Regions from separate parts of the Acetobacter vaccinii genome, predicted to be linked through region 3. Evidence: riboswitches for the same ligand, from Rfam matches in the RefSeq annotation. Region 3 holds a riboswitch; each other region holds the start of a gene.
What was found. Region 3 has a riboswitch for cobalamin ahead of FLP30_RS11310 (TonB-dependent receptor). Riboswitches for the same ligand answer to the same signal wherever they lie in the genome.

Region 1: linked by a shared signal. The riboswitch ahead of FLP30_RS06750 (hypothetical protein) and the one ahead of FLP30_RS11310 (TonB-dependent receptor) in region 3 are both predicted to bind cobalamin.
Region 2: linked by a shared signal. The riboswitch ahead of FLP30_RS02260 (TonB-dependent receptor plug domain-containing protein) and the one ahead of FLP30_RS11310 (TonB-dependent receptor) in region 3 are both predicted to bind cobalamin.

Annotation. Positions count from the first base shown of each region.
Region 1 covers NZ_CP043506.1:1,504,294-1,510,734, reverse strand. The annotation lists gene qhpR (AraC-like transcriptional regulator QhpR) at 1-788, shown strand, start outside; gene FLP30_RS06750 (hypothetical protein) at 820-1,233, opposite strand; cobalamin riboswitch at 1,273-1,489, opposite strand; gene cysG (siroheme synthase CysG) at 1,619-3,025, shown strand; gene FLP30_RS06740 (esterase/lipase family protein) at 3,031-5,037, shown strand; gene FLP30_RS06735 (Lnb N-terminal periplasmic domain-containing protein) at 5,037-6,056, shown strand; gene bfr (bacterioferritin) at 6,212-6,441, shown strand, end outside.
Region 2 covers NZ_CP043506.1:505,505-511,945, forward strand. The annotation lists gene FLP30_RS02250 (FecCD family ABC transporter permease) at 1-801, opposite strand, end outside; gene FLP30_RS02255 (ABC transporter substrate-binding protein) at 798-1,622, opposite strand; gene FLP30_RS02260 (TonB-dependent receptor plug domain-containing protein) at 1,721-3,871, opposite strand; cobalamin riboswitch at 4,005-4,221, opposite strand; gene FLP30_RS02265 (DUF1269 domain-containing protein) at 4,445-4,969, shown strand; gene FLP30_RS02270 (TonB-dependent receptor) at 5,010-6,441, opposite strand, start outside.
Region 3 covers NZ_CP043506.1:2,521,357-2,527,797, forward strand. The annotation lists one part of gene FLP30_RS11305 (IS5 family transposase) at 272-599, shown strand; one part of gene FLP30_RS11305 (IS5 family transposase) at 599-1,050, shown strand; gene FLP30_RS11310 (TonB-dependent receptor) at 1,059-3,356, opposite strand; cobalamin riboswitch at 3,646-3,880, opposite strand; cobalamin riboswitch at 3,947-4,082, shown strand; gene FLP30_RS11315 (CbtB domain-containing protein) at 4,112-4,327, shown strand; gene FLP30_RS11320 (CbtA family protein) at 4,344-5,078, shown strand; gene FLP30_RS11325 (histidine phosphatase family protein) at 5,199-5,744, opposite strand; gene cobF (precorrin-6A synthase (deacetylating)) at 5,759-6,441, opposite strand, start outside.

The DNA.
Region 1 (6,441 bases), 1.0 Mb from region 3:
TGATCGGCTTTGTGGCCCTGCTCTCCGCCACGGTGGAGGAGGCTGTCAGCAACCTGGCTACACACTTTGGCTACCATCAGGCCCTGACCCACACCCGCCTGGTGCGCGCAGGCCCCCTGATACGGCTGGAATACGCCATTCTGGACCCGGCCATTACAGAACGCCGCCATGATGCGGAACTGACGCTGGGCATGTTCACCAACCTGCTGCGCCATGCGCTGGGGCCAGACTGGACACCCCAAGCCGTCTGCTTTACCCACCCCCAGCCCGAACAGGCAAACGCCCACCGGGATGCGTTTCAGGCTGATGTCCACTTCGGGCAGAGTGTGAATGCTCTGGTCTTCCGCACTGCGGACTTGCACCGCCCCATGCCCGACGCCAACCCTGTCATGCTGGATATCATGCGGGCTTCCCTGATTGCGCTTGCCCGCGGGCATACCCCTGCCGTAGCGCAGCCCCAGACGCTGCGCGAACAGGCACATGCCCTCATCCTGCGTGACCTGCCCACAGGTGCAAATACCATCGCCACACTGGCGGCCCAGTTGGACATGCCCACCTGGACCCTGCAACGCAGGCTGGCCGAGCAGGGCCTGTCCTATTCCAGCCTGCTGGAAAGCGTGCGCTATGCCGAAGCCCAACGTCTGCTGCGCCTGCCAGAGCACGACATAAGCACCATTACGACCCAGCTGGGATATTCCGAAACCAGCGCCTTCAGCCGGGCTTTCAGGAAATGGAGCGGGCTTTCACCCCGCCACTGGCGGCAGAAGGCAGGCTTGGGCGATCGCTGACCTGCCTCCAAGCCGCACCAGGATTACAAGCTTAGCGTGCGCAATATAACGCCATGGCTGCCCGCTGCGCCCCAACAACCTGCTGAGCAGCCACGTAGGCCTGCACAATAGCCTGCCCTGCCGGAGATGCCGCAGCCCCCGGAAAGCGAACACGCAGGGCAAGAGCCAGAGCCTCGTCCAGCAAAGGGCGAAACACCGTTTCAAGCCGGGTGCCACGTGCGGCAAATTCGGCAGGCACTGCCCCGACAAGGCTGTGCAGTATCTGCGCCCCCGCCTGTTGCAGGCTGGCTTCCTCCTGCAAAGGGGGGCCGTCATGCACGCGCAGGGCGGTAGCCCGGTCTGGCGCAAGGGACAGCAGATGCCGCACCAATGGGTGCATCTCCGCCGCCCCGCCCCCAGTGGCAGGGTAGGAGCGCCCCTGAGGGGGCAAGGGGCTGAAAATCATGCAGGCTACTCTGCCCCCCGCTGGTCCCGGCGGGTGACATGGCTGAAAAAGACGATGGCAGGTCTCCTGACTTGCAGCCTCTCCCCTGCCTCCTGCCTTCCCGGCCCCACAGGGCCAGTGACTACCCGAAACACGGGTGCCGGAGCCAGACGGCTGCCTACAGTTGCGGGCACAGCCACCGACTTGCCCTGTGGCGCTGGGCTTACGGTGTTCCCTTTTCAGCCGCTTGCGCGGCACCATCGACCGTCAGGCCCGACACTACCGCCCCACACCCGCCAGTGCGAGCAAAAACCATGCGTTGCACGCCCGCATCCATGACACACCACCGGGGAAAAGCGCGTATTCTCTCTTGCATCCGAGGGCAAAGCCTGCTTGCTCATGCGGCATGCAGCCATCATCCGATCCGTCAGCCTGGTTTCCTGTTATGCTCCGCATGGCCGATGCGCCAGCCCTGGTCGTGGGCGGGGGGCAGGTTGCGGCCAACAAGGTGCGGCTTCTGCTGGGGGCCGGGGCACAGGTGCATGTTGTCTCCGCCACACTCTGCGCAGAACTGCGCCAACTGGCGGACGAAGGTGCCATAACGCACAAAGCCACCCATGCCCGGCCAGAAGATGCCGCAACCCTGCTGGCCCCCCGTTACCGTCTGGCCTATCTGGCAACAGACGACCGGGGGCTGAACAGCGCACTGGCCACGCTGTGCCAGGACCATGGTATTCCTGTCTGCGCGGTGGATGACCCTGAAATTTCCAGCTTCATCACCCCCGCCATTGTCAGCCGGGGGGCGGTGCAGATTGCGGTGTCCACCGGGGGGGCTGCCCCCGTTCTGGCCCGCCGCCTGCGCGCACGTATAGAGGAAATCATGCCCGCGGGGCTTGGCCGTCTGGCCGCCTTCATGCAGGCCCAGCGCCACTGGCTGCGTGAGAAACTGCCCGACCCTGCCGAGCGCCGCCAGCTCTGGGAACGGTTCCTGGACGGTATGGGCGGGCATCTGGCCCGCCAAGGGCAGACCCAGCAGGCCCGGCAGGAGCTGGACAGCCTGCTGGCCAACCACACCCAGCGGGGCGAGGTCTGGCTTGTCGGGGCCGGACCGGGTGACCCGGACCTGCTGACCCTTGCCGCCCTGCGCCTGATGCAGGACGCTGATGCCGTGCTGTATGACAATCTGGTAGCCCCCGGCATTCTGGATTATGTCCGCCGTGATGCAGAGCGGATATTTGTGGGCAAAAGCCGCAACAAACACACCCTGCCGCAGGAAGGCATTAACGCCGAGCTGGTGCGCCGTGCTCAGGCGGGCCAACGCGTGCTCCGCCTGAAAGGGGGGGACCCCTTTATTTTTGGGCGCGGCGGGGAGGAAATGGAAACACTGGCCGCCTCTGGCGTGCCATTCCGCATTGTGCCGGGCATTTCCGCTGCCAATGGCTGTGCCTCCTACGCGGGGATTCCGCTCACACACCGCGACTGTGCACAATCCTGCCTGTTCATGACCGGCCATGCCAAAGCCGATGGCAGCATCACACTGGACTGGGACGCCGTAGCCCGGCACAATCAGACCGTTGTCATTTACATGGGGCTGTCCACCCTGCCCCATATCTGCGCCAGGCTGACCGCCCACGGTCTGCCACCCGACTGGCCCGCCGCTTTGGTGGAACGCGGCACAACCCCCGACCAGCGGGTGATCACCGGCACGCTGGAAACACTGCCTGATCTGGCTGTACAGCAAAAGGCATCAAGCCCGGCGCTGCTGATTATTGGCCAGGTCATCAACCACCGCGTAAGCCCAGTGACGGTCTGACCCCCATGCCCCATACGCCCCTGCCCCCACGCCCCACCACATCCCCCCCCTATGGTGCTGCCGTGCGGCGCGGCGGAGCGCTGGCCAGCCTGTTGACCTGTATCTTACTGGCAGGCTGCACCCCCCCGGTCACCATCCAGCGCCTTGGTCTTGAGGACGCCTACCGCGAACGCAGCCAGAGCGCGCTGGACGGGCACCACCTGAGCACCACCACCCGCATTGTGCTTGAACGCCAGAACCTGCAAAAACTCTGGCGTAAAGACCCAGCCTTGGCGCTGGCCAGCCTGCGCAGCAGTACACAGGCCGGGTTTAGCACCCCCAACCTGCCCGACCAGCTCTTTGCCCTGGCCGAACTCAGCTACGATCTGGGCCGCAGGCAACGTGACCGTGCCCGCTTTATGGTGGCCGCCCTGTATGCTTACGCCTACCTGACACCCGACGCCCCACCGCAAGACCGGCCAAGCCCCTATAACCCCCATTTCCGCCAGGCCTGCGACATTTACATGCTGGCCCTGACAGAGGCCATGGGCACCCCGGTTGACCCCCAGAGCCAACGCTGGACCCTGCCCATTGGCACGCTGGACCTGTCAGCCGACCCGACCGAGCGCCTGTGGCACGGCTATACTCTGACAGACTTCCAACCCACGGCGCGGCTGTCTGTCTCGGGGCTGAAAAATATTTACAGCAAGCCGGGCATGGGCGAACCACTGGCCGCAGTCGCCATAAAACCCACCCAGAACACGGCGGGCCAGAGCAAGACCTTACTGACTGTCTCTGACAAACTGCGTGTGCCCGTCAGCCTGTTCATGCAAATCCCCGACCCGCGCAGGCAGGTGCTGTCAGACCGGATTATGGGCCGCCTGATCCTTAAAAGCATGGATGGGGCCGAGAGCGGCACACAGGCGCAGAATACCCCGCCCCTCCAGTATGACCAGTCCGCCACACGTGCCATCAGCCTGAACCAGAATGTGGACTGGTCAAGCGAATACAAGGGTTTTCTGGACGGTCGTTTTTTTGACGGCACCCACAAGGCACAGCTTGTCAGCATTGAACCCCACAAGCCGGGGCATATTCCTGTCGTGCTGATACACGGCACGGCCTCCAGCCCCGGCCGCTGGGCCGACATGGTCAATGACCTGCTGGAAGACCCTGAAATAACCGAGCATTTTGAGTTCTGGTTTTTTTCCTATGCCACGGGCAACCCCATTCCCTATTCCGCCCTGCAACTCCGCAAGGCGCTGGACAAGGCCATCACAGACCTGGGTGGCCCCAAGGCCGACCCGGCACTGGGGCAGATCGTGCTGGTCGGCCATAGTCAGGGGGGGCTGCTGGCCCGAATGCTGGTCATCAACCCGCAGGACAGGCTTTGGAACAGCCTGTCCCATCACCCGTTGGCCAGCCTGCACATGCCCGCACGGACGCGCGCTTTCCTTCAGGCCGCGCTGTTCCCCACCCCCATGCCGGACATACGCTCGGTTGTTTTTATCGCCACACCGCACCAGGGCAGTTACGTCGCCGGGTTTTCCATCGCGCATCTGATCGGGGGGATGGTCACGCTGCCATTCAGTATTACCGACGCCATGGGCCAGATCATCAAAGGCAATGGTGACACCATTAAAACCGACATGGGGCCCCGCCGCCTGGGCAGTGTTTACAGCATGTCGCCCAACAGCCCGTTTATCCGTGCGCTGGCGGCAACCCCGATTGCGCCTGATGTGCACACATACTCCATTATTCCCGTGCTGGGCGATGGCCCGCTCAAAACAGCGGATGATGGCGTTGTCATGTACAGCAGTGCCCATCTACCCGGCACCGTGTCGGAACTGGTAGTCCGACACTCGGGCCATTCCACCCAGGCAAACCCGATCACCATTGCCGAGGTCAGGCGTATTCTGCTCCAGCAGCTTGCCGCCACTCACTCCGCAACCGCCTTGCAGGACAACACCGACAAGGCCGACATTACCCGCATGGGTGGCCAGTACCTGCAAGCGCCCGCCCTTTCGCAGCCATGATGAGCAACCTACAGCCCCGCCCCGCTACGCCCCCTCACCGCATAGGGCGCTGGCTGTTGCAGGGGCTGCTGCTGCCCATCGCCTTATATGGCGGAGCGGCCTTTTGGTACTCCACCTTAACACCGCCCATGCTGCGCGGTGTGTTGGCCATACTGTTTCCCGCCCTGCTGCTGCTTTGCCTGCTGGTGCGCCCGGCAGCCCCGCGCCGTATTGCCATAAGCTGCCTACTCGCAGCCGGGCTGACGTGGTATCTGACCGACCAGCCCCGTAATACCCGCGACTGGGCGGCGGAATACGCCGTGCCTGCAAATGTCATTTTTAAAGGCAATACGGCGTATATCGAGAACATTCGCAATATCCGCTACAAAACACCCGACGATTACACAACGCAGTATTATAACGCTGCCTTTAATACGGATGATGTGACCTCGGTTGACCTGATCACCTCCTACTGGTCTGGCCCGGCCATTGCCCATGTCTTTCTCAGCTTCGGGTTTGCTGATGGCCGCCACCTTGCGGTTTCCATTGAAACGCGGCGGCAGAAGACTTTTCCCTATTCCGCCATTGCCGGTTTTTTCCACCATTACGAGTTGTTCTACGTTGTGGCGGACGAACGTGATCTGATTGGCGTACGCACCGATATTCGCAAAGAACGTGTGTATGTCTACCACCTTGACCTGTCTGCCAAGACACGCAAGGCGCTGTTCCTGAACTATCTGCACGCCATAAAAACCCTGCATGACCACCCACGCTGGTACAATACGCTGACCACCAACTGCACGACCGAAATCCTCACCCGTGCAGGGGTGCAGTTGCACTGGCGGTTTGACTGGCGCGTGCTGCTAAGTGGCCATACCGCAGCCCTTGCCTATGACCTGGGCCTGCTGGACACGCATATTCCTTTTGCAGACCTGCAACGCCGCAGCCTGATCCAGCGGCCCGAGGGGGCAACGCCGGATGCCCCTGATTATTCCGCCAGCATCCGCCGTGGCCTGCCACTGCCCCCCAGTTCGGAATAACACGCAAATACACATCACGCGTAAATGAAACATTGATCCGCAAATGCGAATTATTCTTCTTAATATACTGATTTAATAAAATTTTTTATTTGCATAAGCCCACAACAAACAGTAGATAGTGCAACACGCACCCTATGACAGGAAGGTACAAGACCATGGTTAAAGACCCCAAGGTTATCGACTATCTCAACCTCCAGCTCACCAACGAGCTGACAGCCATCAACCAGTACTTCCTGCATGCCCGCACCCTGCGCCACTGGGGCGTGACCCAGCTGGGCAAGAAGGAATATGAAGAATCCATCGAGGAAATGCGCCACGCCGACTGGCTGATCGAGCGCATTCTGTACCTGGGTGGCCTGCCCAACGTGCAGCGCCTGAACACGAT
Region 2 (6,441 bases), 800 kb from region 3:
ATGGGGCACCACCAGCCCGACAAAGCCGATTGCCCCCGACACCGCCACGCATGATCCCACGGCCAATGCCGTGCCCAGCACAACCCGCATCTGCACCCCTGCCACACCCCCCAGCCGAAAACCAAGAGTAGTTGCCACGTCCTCCCCCATGGTCAGCGCGTCCAGCGCACGCCCACAGAGCGCCATAAGCCCACAGCCCACCAGCACACCCGGCAAGGCCAGCAGGACATCGGTCATGGTATGGTCGGTCAATGACCCCATGAGCCAGTGCATGATTTCAAAAATGGCATAGGGGCTAGGTACGAGGTTAAGCACCAGCGCTGTCAGTGCGGCTGTAAACCCGTTAAGCGCCGTACCAGCCAGCAGCAGCACCAGTGGCCCGCCACGGCCCACCAGCAGGACCAGCAGCAGCACACTCAGCCCGGCCCCTGCAAGCCCGCCCAAAGGCAGCAGCAAGGCCGACATCTGAAACAGCCCGGTATAAAATACACAGACCGCCCCCAGCGCCGCGCCGCCTGAAACCCCCAAAAGCCCAGGATCTGCCAACGGGTTTCGTAAATAACCCTGCAACACCGCCCCGGACAGCCCCAGCGTGCCCCCGACCATAATGGCCAGCAGCGTACGCGGCAGGCGCAACTGGCCCAGAATAACCGCCCCCACGGTGGGCCGCCCGGCAAACCAGTCGGCCATGGCAGCAGGGACAGCAATGCTGCTTTCCCCCCACAGCAGGGAGGCAACAGCCAGCAGCACGACAGCTCCGCACAGAACACCATTAAGCACTGGGGGAGAGAGATGTTTCATGGCTGTTCCTTCGGGGCCACGAGCCTGTCACGCGCAGCCCGCAGCAACGCCAGGGCATCCAGCGTCTGGGGCAGGCCACACAGCCATAATCTGGCGGGAACATCGGCTACATGGGGAGGTGGAAATGCTGCCAGCAGCACCGGATTATCCAGCATGGCCTGCGCGACCGACTGGCCCGGCCCGCTTTTGTCGCGCACCAGCAGGTCAGGCCTGCGCACCAGCAGAACTTCCAACGGCACCCGTCCCCCCGCCTGCCCCATGCCTGTGACAGTTGCAAAATTACGTAGGCCCGCGTGGGTCAGAATATCATTGGGCAAGCTGCCCGCATGCACGACAAGCCCATTGGCCTCATACACCGCAGCAACAGGGGCTGTGGGAGAGAGAGGAATACTCAACGCCGCCAGCCGGGCCTCAAACGCCGCCACAAGCTGGTGGCCCCGTTCAACCTGCCCCACAGCCTGCGCCACACGCATGATCTGCACAGGCACATCCGACAGAGAGGACGCCGGGGGCAGCATGACCACCTTGGCCCCTGCCTCCCGCGCAGCCCGCACGGCCAGACGGGCGCTATAAGGGCTGGCCAGCAGCACCGATGGATGGGCCGCCAGCACGGTTTCCGCCTTGGCAGGCAAAACCGGCACCTGCTTTGCCTGATCGCACAGAACGGATTCCGTGCAATCCCGCGCAAGGGGGGTCAGGCCGATAATATCGGCCCTGTCCGCCAGTTGCAGGACGAGCTGGTCGGCACACAGGTTAAGCGATGCCACGCGCCCCGCCGCCCATGCGCCAGCCGACAGCCCCCAGCACCACGCGGCAAGCATCAGTGCTCCACAACCAACCCGCACAGCCGCCTGCCCACAACGGGTCACAGGCCACCTGCCCCGACGACGCAGCCCCTGAAAAAGCAGGGCGCAGGCCATTAGTAGCTCAACGTAAAGCCGCCATAGCCCGCACGGCCTGGCTGAAGGTAGCCCACCGGGTTTTCATACTGCCGGTCAAGCAGGTTATCCGCCCGTGCAAAAACGCTCAGATACCGGTTAATGCGGTAATTGGCTGCAATATCAATGGTGACATAGCCCTGCCCCTTGGCGCAGGTGCTGCAATACCCACCAGACCCGGCAATGACCGGAGTATCCCGCCAGCCGCTGATATACAGGATATTGCCTGAGAACGTGAGGTCCTGCACCGGCGTCCATTTGGCACCAAAGTCCAGCTTATGCTGCGGGCGGCGTTGCAGCATCTGGCCTGTCGTGGCGTCCCGCGCATGGGTCCAGGTATAGTTGAGGGTCAGGTCCAGCGTGTTCAGTGCTTTCCAGTTTACAAACGCTTCCACCCCATACATGCGGGCCTGGGCCACATTGCCGTAAGAATACGTCGTGTAATACTGCCCATTGGACGAAAACGAATAATTGCTGGTGGACTGGATAAGGTTGCGCACATGGCTTTCATACCATGTGGCACCAAAGTGCAGGCGGTCTTTCAGCAAAGCCTGCTCTACCCCGACATCATAACCGATCAGGCGTTCGGCCCGCAGTTTCTGATTGCCCATGATGGCATAGCTGGGACCGATCTGATTGCCGAACAACTGGTAGAGCGAAGGCCCATGAAAACCAGAGCCGCCGCTGGCCTTGATAACCGTGCCTGTGCCGGGGATATGAATGGCCGGGGCCACGCGCCATGTCACATAATTGCCGTAGCGGGAATTGGTGTCATAGCGGATATTGGCAGCACCATAGAGAATATGGTTCCAGTTACCCTGGTACTGCCCATACCCCGCCGTGGTATCCATGCCTGCTGTCGTGTAAAAAGGCGTTGCCGTGCCAGAGGTGTTGCCCTGATTGGAGCTGAACCAGTCATGAAAATGCTCGGCACCAACAAGGAGTGTGCCATATTCACGCAGCTTGACGGTGCCATGCCAGTCCACCTTGATGCGGCTGGAGCGGTAATAGGTGGGGTCATACAGTAGGGAACTGCCATCAAGCGTCGTGCCAGTTTCCGTCCAGCTCCGCCGCGTGGTCATGTAGCCCAGACCGATAATCTGATCGAACTTGCCCGCAAAGGATGACAGATGCGCCGTGCCGCGAACAATGGCCTCATTCTGGGTCGTATGCTCGCGCTCGCTCCCGACGAGACCATAGGCTTCGTCCATCAGGTTATAGGCGCTATAGCTGTGATAGTTGCCCTGGATCAGGCGGGCTGTCAGCCCCAGGTCCAGCGTGTTGGTCACATCGTAACCAAGGCGGATATTGGCGGTGCGGTTGTCGTTACGGTTGCCCCGATGCCGCTGCTCGCTCGTAGCCCCGAAATACTTGTCGATATAGCCGGGAATAGCGTGGAAACCGTCCTGCCGGTAATGCGATAGCGTCACATTGTAATGAAAGCGGCCACTGCTGCCCCGCGCACCCAGGGTCTGGTTAAAGGTGCCGTAAGCGCCGCCTTCAATCCGCACAAAGGGTGTAAAGCGGCCCTGCCCCTGTGCCGTGGTCATATCGATTACCCCGGCCATGGCATCGGCCCCATACAGCCCGCTTTGCGGTCCGCGCAGAATTTCCACACGGCCCATGCCGTCAGTCACAAACTGTGCGGGGTCAAACTGGCCGCCTGTTGTGCTGCCGTCGTTAATATCCATGCCGTCCAGCCGGACCTTGACCTCGTTGGCATTATTACCCCGCATGAAAATGGAGGTCGTGCCCCCAAAACCCCCGGTGCTGACCACCGTAAGACCCGGCTGACGGGCCAGAACGTCACTCAACGTACGGCGTTGCTGGGTCAGGATCTGCTGCTCGGTGATAATGCTTGTGGCCGTCCCGATTTCGGTCGCAAGCGTGGGCCTGCGCGCAGCACTGACTGTCACGTTCTCGGGAAAGACATCGGTATGGAGGGAGACGACCGTGTGCAGGGCTGCCCCCTGTGCCGCCGCAACACCCTGCCCCTGAGCCGTGGACGTGGACGTGGACGTGGACGTGGACGTGGACGTGGACGTGGACGTGGACGTGGACGTGGCAGCGTGGGCGGCATGCCCGGCAAACACAAGACCGGACGCAGCAAGCAGGAAATATCGAAGGGTCATGGCAATGGCAGTCGTACGCTAGAGCGTTGCCACGAGACTACGGCTGACTGAACCATACATACGCAGGACACCCGCATGTATGGTGTGACCACCAGTCCAGCCCGCCGACACACCCCGACCAGCGTTATCCCGTCTGCAACTCCGCATGATGGCAGGTCTCCTGGCTTGCGGTTGGAAAACCCTGCAACCCTTCCCGGAATGTGCCTTCCAGTGGGCTGGCCATAACAGCCAGATCGCGCAGGAACACCGCCTACAGTTGCGGGGACAGCCCGGGAATGAGATGGCAAGCCATCTGGCACCCGGTTCCCTTTTCATCCCCTGCGGGGGAAACCATCATGCCTCGTGCTTTATAGGCTCCCCCCCCTGTGTCAATAAGCAACATGTTGCACAATTGACATCACGCTCCCACTGCGGATGGCAGGCAACACTGGTCCGTGCCCCGCCCATGCCACCTGCAAAGGGCTGCAATGGCACCCCCCATCTGGACTTGGGGATGATCCTGCCCATATCGTAACGCAAACAGGATGCCATGCCCGGCCAGAGTGGCCACGGCAGCGTACTGGAGGAGACAGCATGTCTGATCTGATCGTTCTGGGCTTTGACCATGTGGATGACGCGGCAAAGGTCCTTGCCGAATGCCGCAAGCTGGAAACCGAATATCTGCTCGATCTGGAAGACGCCGTTGTGGTCACGCGTGACGGCACAGGCAAGGCACGGCTGCACCAGAGCGTGAATCTGGAACGGGCTGGTGCCTCCTGGGGGCTGCTGTCAGGCGGGTTCTGGGGCACGCTTGTGGGCCTGCTGTGCCTGAACCCGCTGGCGGGCTTTGTCATCGGCAGTGCAGTCGGGGCCGGAGCCGGGGCGCTGGCGGGGTCTTTCTCCGACTACGGGATCAACGACGACTTTATCCGCTCGCTCAGCGACACCATTCCGCCCAACACCTCGGCACTGTTCGTACTGGTGCGCAAGTCCCAGCCGGACAAGGTGCTGGCCGATCTGGCACAGTTCAAGGGCCATGCCCGTATTGTGCAGACCTCACTCTCCCCCGAAGGGGAAGCCCGCCTCAAAGCGGCGCTGGTCGAAGCCCCTCAGGGCTAACGTTAAAAAGGCCGGGCGGCACAACCGCCCGGCCTTTACTTTAGAACCCCTGTGCAATCCCACACAGGATTGTACGGCGCAGGCCATACTGGGGAGCACCCACCCCGATGCCAGACCCATCACGCAGCAGATAGGTGTGGTCAGCAAGGTTGATCACATCCAGCCGCAGTTGCGTATCACCATGCCACAGACCGCCAAATGTATTGTGGATGGTCTGCACAGCCGAGAAATTGACCGTAGCATAAGGTGACAGGCTGGCCCCGTTGGGGGTTGCCCCATCAGCCCTCAGGCCGCTGCCATACAGCATGGTGGCCGACAGCCGCAGCGGAAAGCGGGTTTTATCAAACGCGCTGTAGGTAACCCCGGCAGAAGCAGTCCAGCGCTGGTCGTGATCCAGCGGGATCCAGCGGTTGTGGATATAGGCCAGGTCTTCGTCCGAAAAGTTGAACTGGGCACTGGTAATATCCTTGCCGATAGCCCGCGACCAGGCAAAGTTGCCGTAAAGGGACAGGGGACCATGCGTGTATGACGTGCTGAATTCATACCCGTTGACCTGCCCGCGACGGTAATTGAAGCCGCTGAGAATAATGGGGGCACCAAACTGCCCTTCATCAATCAGGTTATGTGCCAGCTTGTAATACGCATCAAACGACACACGCCAGCCGGGCAGAATGCTCTGCTCGATCCCCGCATCAAAGTAATGGTCTCTTTCAGCTTTGACCTTGGTGCTCTGATAATTGGCAGGGGCCGCGCTGGTGCCCGCAAAACGGTTGAGTGAGGACGTGCCCACAATCTCAAACGGCGGCGGCGTAAAGTAGCGGGAATAACCCGCATGCAGCACACCCCCGCGCCACGGCTTCCACACCACGTTGATGCGTGGGCTGACCTGATTTTCCGACGTATATTCACTCACGCCATCAAAGCGCAGGCCATAGTTGATGGTCAGTGTGTCTGTCGGCCGCCATTCGTCCTGCGCGTACAGCCCATAGACCATGCCGGTCTTGCCGCTGCCGTCATAAATGGTCACAGGCTGGGGGTCATACACAGCCTCACCAGCCGCATCCTCCCCTGTCTGGCGGAAAACGCTGGACATAGTCTTGGACGTTGTGCGCTCGACAAACACCTGAAAGCCAAAGCGCACGGTATGCCGGGGGGCTGCCCGCCATGTCACGTCATGCTGGGTGCCCATGGAAAACACCGAACGCGCCGCCTGCTGGGCAATGCCGTTATACACCAGATCACCCAGCCAGTCGGGGGAATAGCGCAGGCTGCTGTAACGGGCAAAAACGGAATCCTGCAAACTGAATTTGCCGATTTCCTTCTGCAACGCCAGAACCGCAAAATCGGTAATCTGCTTCTGGTGCTCATTCAGCGCCGCACTATCTGCACTGCCAGAAAGGTGATGCGCCAGATCGCTGCCGGAATAGGAGGGCATAACAAACTGCGTCTGCTGCCCCGGATTATTGGGAAGC
Region 3 (6,441 bases):
TTTAATGTTTATACTTAAGATTTAGAATATCTGATACCTGAGAAAACTGATCAATAACCACCTGTCATTCATGTAATTTCTTCAGTTTAAGGTTATCAGGAGTTATCTTTGATATAGAGATGGAATGGAAGAGTCGAAAACCCCTTTGTTTGTGGGTATCCTACATCTTTTAGCCGCAACATATTGGATTAAGCATTAGGTTCTGTTGACAAAAGGTCTTTGCAGGCTGGCCTGGACGTGATTCAACGCGGGTCTTTACGGAGACCTGTGGATGCGTGGCGACCTGACGGACGAGGAATGGGCGATCATTGGCGGCCTGCTGCCGCCTGAACGTGGCCGCTGGTCCCGACCAGCACAGGATAATCGTCTGTTTCTCAACGGAATGCTTTATGTCCTGCGTGTCGGTTGTCCGTGGCGGGACATGCATGAGCGCTACGGAAAATGGAACTCAGTGTATGTGCGGTTCCGTCGATGGGCAGAGCAAGGCGTCTGGGACGCTCTACTGGAAACGCTGGTTGAACTCGGCCTGACCGATGACTGGCAGCACATGATCGACAGCACGGTCATTCGGGGTCACAGCCAGGCGGCTGGCGCAAAAGGGGGACTCATAAGGAAGGCTTTGGTCGAAGCCGCGGCGGCTTTACGAGCAAGATCCACGCCCGCGTTGACGGTCAGGGACGCCCTCTTGGCTTTGAACTGACGGGCGGTGAAATTTCTGACTACTCTGGCGCTGATGCCCTGATGGACCTACCGGTCGTGACACCGCGCCGACTTCTGGCCGACAAAGGGTATGATAGTGACAGGATACGGCAGAACCTGCTTTTTCGAGGTATTCTTCCTGTTATCCCGCCGCGTTCAAACCGCACAGAGGATATCCCCTGCGACTTCCGTTGTTATCGGGATCGCAACCGTATCGAGCGGATGTTCAACAAGCTGAAGCAGTTCCGACGTATCGCCACACGCTATGACAAGACAAGAAAATCGTTTCTCGCCTTTCTTAACCTCGCAGCCGTAAAACTGTGGCTACCGTCTTTTGTCAACAGAACCTAATCCTCCGCTTAAAACCCGGCTGTTAAAGACAAGCGTGCAGAAATAGGCTCAATGGGATGACCTGTGGCCCCTGTTTGAACGCTAGATGTTGGTGTCAGGCGATAATCATAAGCATATTGTGCTGCATAAGCGTGAGTATCGAACGCGTTAAACACACTTGCTTCTAACTTCAGCTTGGAAGTAAAGCGATAGCCTAGGTTCATGTTGACCTCTTTGTATCCACTCGAGCGCAGGCTGTTATCCTCCACGAGAGGGTAGCCACCTAACCAGCGAACCTGTAATCCCCCATACCAAGGCCCTCGATCCAGAATGATACCGAATGACCAGACAAAACTCGGTGCATTTGTGACATAAGGTCCATCGATACCATATTTCGAGAGGTCTTTTGCCTGGTAACGAGCTTTGGCGAATGAGAGATCAGTATTGATCTCAAGCCATTGGAAGGGCGTGTATTGTGCAGATAATTCCACACCTTTGCGTCGGCTGGCAGGCCCTGGGGAAGTTACCCCTGCATCTCCGTCGTAGCTAAGTTCAGAATCAAAATCGATAATAAAGGCGGCAGCTTGAACGTTCAGGTGGCGCAGGGGCGTCGTTCGAACCCCGACTTCACCACTGACGGCTGATGTCATAAGAGGAACTGTTACCGAGCCTTTGGTGAACTCACCAGATGCATAAGAACCGGAAACAGAGCGGAAATCATTGGAATGAAAGCCACGCCCCGCACTGAGATAAAGCTCTGTTTTCTGCCATGGCCCAAATATCAGGCTACCTTTGGGCTGGAACAACCACTGATGCCGTCGTGTCAGGCTGCCATCAACCTCGTTACTATCAGTGCCGCCTTGATAGTCTTCACGCAGCCCCACAACCGTACGTAACCACGGCAACCAGTGCGTCGTATTCTGCACAAAAAGTCCGACTGCACCCAAATCGATAGTATCCGCATTACACAGGTAAGGCCGGGTTGCTTCAAGGCTGGAAGGGCAGTTGGGAAGAGCAATACGTTGTCGTGTATGGCGGCGGTCAACATAGAGAAAATCATAGCGACCCTGCACACCAACCTGGGTTTCAGTTTTAACAGTTCCAACATGATCTTGCCGGGCATAGACGCTACTGCCGCCAAGAGTAGTGCGTGTTTCATCCTGCTGCTGCTGATCACCATTCACAGGATCATCCAGATAGTGCGTGAAGTTGTTCCAGAGTGTCAGCCTGTCATGGGCAACAAAAGCACTTGTCGTCCATTTCCAGTTATCGCGGCTAAGATGATAGTGTCCTGACAGGCTGTACCGCTCCGAGAAACCACCATCAGTCGGATCCAATGAACCATAACGGCTGATCAGTCCTTCGGAATAGGCCGCAAGCGGCTGGTCATTGGTTGCACGCCATTGACCACGATAAAACATGGCTGTCAGGTCAAAACCACTGGCTGCACTACCATGTGTGTAACGCGACAGAGCCCGAATGCTGCGAGCATTATCTGGATATTTCCATGGTCCATCTGAATGCGAAATATTGAAAGCATTGACCCACCGGTCACCATTTTCAAAGTGCGTGGTGCCGCCAATATAGGCACGATAATCACCTAACGTACCCGCACTCAGGCTGATCTGCCGTCGAATTTCATCAGCCAGTTTCATATGGTCCGAGCCAGCAACGCCAAAGTCACCAATATCCGCGTGAAACGGCCCCTTGGTATAATCAACACCAGACAACGTCTCGGGAATAAGAAAATTGAGGTCCGTGTATCCTTGCCCATGAGCATTACTGACACCGTTAATCGGCATATCATCAACAAATGTTGCCAAATCTGTACCATGGTCGAGGTTGAAGCCACGTAACAGAAACTGATTGGCTTTGCCCTCACCGGAATGAGATGTCACGACCAGACCGGGTACAGCCTCCAGCAGTTGGCCAACACGGTAGACAGGTCGCAATTGTATCTCCCGTGCAGTCAGCGACCCTTCACTGGCAGTCGCGGCTCGGCCCAGAAGATTATGACGGGAAGCTATGACCTGAACAACTTCAGCGGGTCGATTGCCCGCATCCACTTTCTCGGATGCTACAGGTTTTGAGGCGGCACCCCCGGGGCCCTTTGGCTGTCGGGGAGAGTTAACTGCGGCCTGTGTGCTGGAACGCAGGGCATACTTGGGTTTCTCTTCGTCTTCCGCAAAAGCTGGTTGTGTCAACAGAACGAAAAAAGAGGGCAGGGAGAGTGAAAACAGAGCTGTTGCCGTAACCAAATGCCGCTGACTGGCCCGTTGAATAGTTCCACACCGGAGCCGCATTGAAGAAAATGAGTGAATAGTCATAGTGATCCTGCAGCGTGCAAAGGCCGCGTGTTCATCCAGTTCAATTGCTATGTGACCGGGATAGTCCTATGTTCGTTCCCGATAGAAACAACACTCAGGATTGCCGGAAAGACATGGATAAACAGGCCTGATGAAGCCGAAAATATCAGAAGAGCAGAATGGCCATTAGCCGAGCTGTAAGCCTGAGATCTTTCTTGCAGGCAAAAAACCATGTGCTGCATGGCACACGACACACAGGAGGCTCATCATCATCACTCTCTCAGGAACCGGCCATCCCCGACCGATACTCAGGCTTATCATGACGATGGCAGGTCTCCTGACTCGCGGATCACAGATATCTGCCCAACCTTCCCAGCCTCACTCAGGCCAGTGGCTTGTTTCCGCAAAGAAACAATAAGGACACATTCTCACCGCCAACAGTTGCGGGGGCAGTTGCTGACTGGCTTCCGGACTATTTGTCCTGCCAAAGCGCACAGCATTCCCTTTTCATCCGTTCGCACGGAACCATCGACTTGTGGTGTGTTCATAACCACGCATTTACTGCCTATCAAGAGACTGTTTTGAGTCTTGGCCACGGCACCTGCTTTTCAAACCATGCGCCACCGTGTAGTCTTGGGACAGTAATAGCAGGGAAGTCGGTGTAAGCCCGACGCGGTCGCGCCACTGTAATTGTCGTCACGCCATGCGTGCACAAAGCCAGACCCCTGCTAGCCCTTGTCCCACCCCGGAACGCGATTTTCCGAGCGGAGTTTATCATGAGCCACGGTTTTTCCTCGCCCATTCCTGCCGCCGCACCAGTTGCCATTCCTGTGCGCGCACTTCTTCCCTGGGCGATTTTTGGCCTGATTTTGTCGGCAATGCTCCTGTATTTCGTGGGTGCTGAACAGGGGGCCACTGCGTTACTTTCCGGTCATGCCGTGCATGAATTTGTGCATGACGGACGGCACCTGCTGGGTTTCCCCTGCCACTGACAGCAGGAATAGTCTCATGGCCGGACGCCTTCTGGCGCGTGGCATGATTGCCGGTGTTTGCGCGGCATGCCTTGCCTTTGTTTTTGCACGCCTGTTTGGCGAGCCACAAGTTGCCCTTTCTATCGCCTTTGAAGCGACGCAGGATGCAGCAAAAGGGATAGCCCCTGAGCCAGAACTCGTCAGCCGCAGCATCCAGGCCTCCTTAGGCCTTTTGACAGCTGCGGTCATGTATGGTGCGGCTTATGGCGGTGTTTTTGCTGTTGTCTTCAGCCTGGCTTATGGACGGGTAGGGGGGCTGTCACCCCGCGCCTTGGCGTTACTGCTGGCCGGGGCCGGGTTTCTGACCTTTGTGTTGATCCCTGATCTCAAATACCCTCCCAATCCCCCCGCTGTAGGCCTGGAAGAAACCATAGGCCTGCGAACTGTCACGTATTTTGGCATGATCATGCTGTCGGTCTGTGTCATGGCGGTTTCCATTCTACTGGGCCAGCGATTGATACAGCGTTTTGGAACCTGGAATGGGGCTATAGCGGCAGTTGGTATCTTCATAGCCCTGACTGCGCTGGTGCAAGCAGGCCTTGTGGATATCAATGAGGTTCCACAAGATTTTCCTGCCGTCGTTCTCTGGCGCTTCCGCGAAGCGGCCATTGGCATGCAAATTGTCTTATGGAGTGCGCTGGGGTTGATTTTCGGGCGATTGGCAACACCCGTTCTACTCTCGACAGATATTTCACAGCGCCCCAGGCGCTAAAGCTCTGCCTGATTATCGGGGGTGCTTTGCTGCACCGATCCAACAGTCTGGAAGCAGCAAAGCCATGGGAACCCCTTCATGTTCTCATGGGTCAAGAAGGTTCACACAGGCAACATAGTCTTAACCAAGCGGCACACCTATGCGGGAAACACGCCAACCCATATGGTAAGACATGTCACTACGGCTTGACGGCGGCACATCCAAGCGCCCAACCATTTCTACTCCACCACCCAGACCATGAATTAACAGCATCCGTATCACTGCCGGACGGGCAATGATGACCCGGTGACTAGCATCATTGGCTAAACTGCCAAGCCAGCCACCGATGCGGTCAAAAACCGCGCCTGCACTTTCCCCCGAGGGTGGGGAAAATTGGGGATCATTCAACCAATCCCGCAATGCTGTCGGTGACAGGTCCCGCAAATTACGGCCATGCCACTCACCATGATCACGATCACTAAGTGCCGGGACAACCTGGATATTCTGCTCGAAACAAGGCTGCCCCATGAGAGAGACATCGGGCCCAATAATCATTAGGCACTGCGGCTCCACTGTTTGCAGCCATGCCGCGGAACCTGCCTCTAACTCGCTAAGACTGTTACGAGCAGGGATAAAACCTCGCCGCATATCAGCAGGCGCACTGGAAGCAATGCAGAAGAGCTTCATACTATCCTAGCATTTCAGGCAGATGGCTGCCGTCGCAGCAAGTAAATATCCATAATCCATCCATGCTGGGCCCGAGCGTCTGCCCGCGTGGTTATAATCCGTTGCCCAACCTGTTCCAGCGGACCCGACAACAGGATTTGCTCGGCCATACCAACATAAGCCCCCCAGTAAATTGTCACGTTTTTTGTGTCGATCTGCTGGAACGAGCATTCACCATCGAGCATGACCACGACCGTGTCCGCACCCTGTGGCCAACCATGGTCCCGCAACTGTCGGCCTGTGGTGACAACAAATGGAGCTCCGATGTCATTAAGCGCAATCGTATGTGCGGCGGCCAGCATGTTCAAAGACATGATGCCAGGAACACTCCGCACCGCCCGAGGTGGTGGGGAAAGGCGCGATGCAATGCGCAGAGTGCTGTCATACAACGCGGGATCTCCCCAAACCAACAAGGCGACTATGCAGTCTTGCTGGCTATGCTGGGTAAGATGCGTGGTAATTGTCTCCTGCCATATTTGGGCTATTGCCTCATGCCAGTTGTCCACCCCCTTGTGATAGTCTGGGTGTGTGGCGTCCCGACGTGGCATGTCGAATGTCACCATACGAGTGGCGGAATTGGTCACAACCTGAGCACAAATTGTATGCCGCAATTCGGCTAGGTCAGCTTTCTGGGTCCCTTTGCTCGGTATCAGAATCA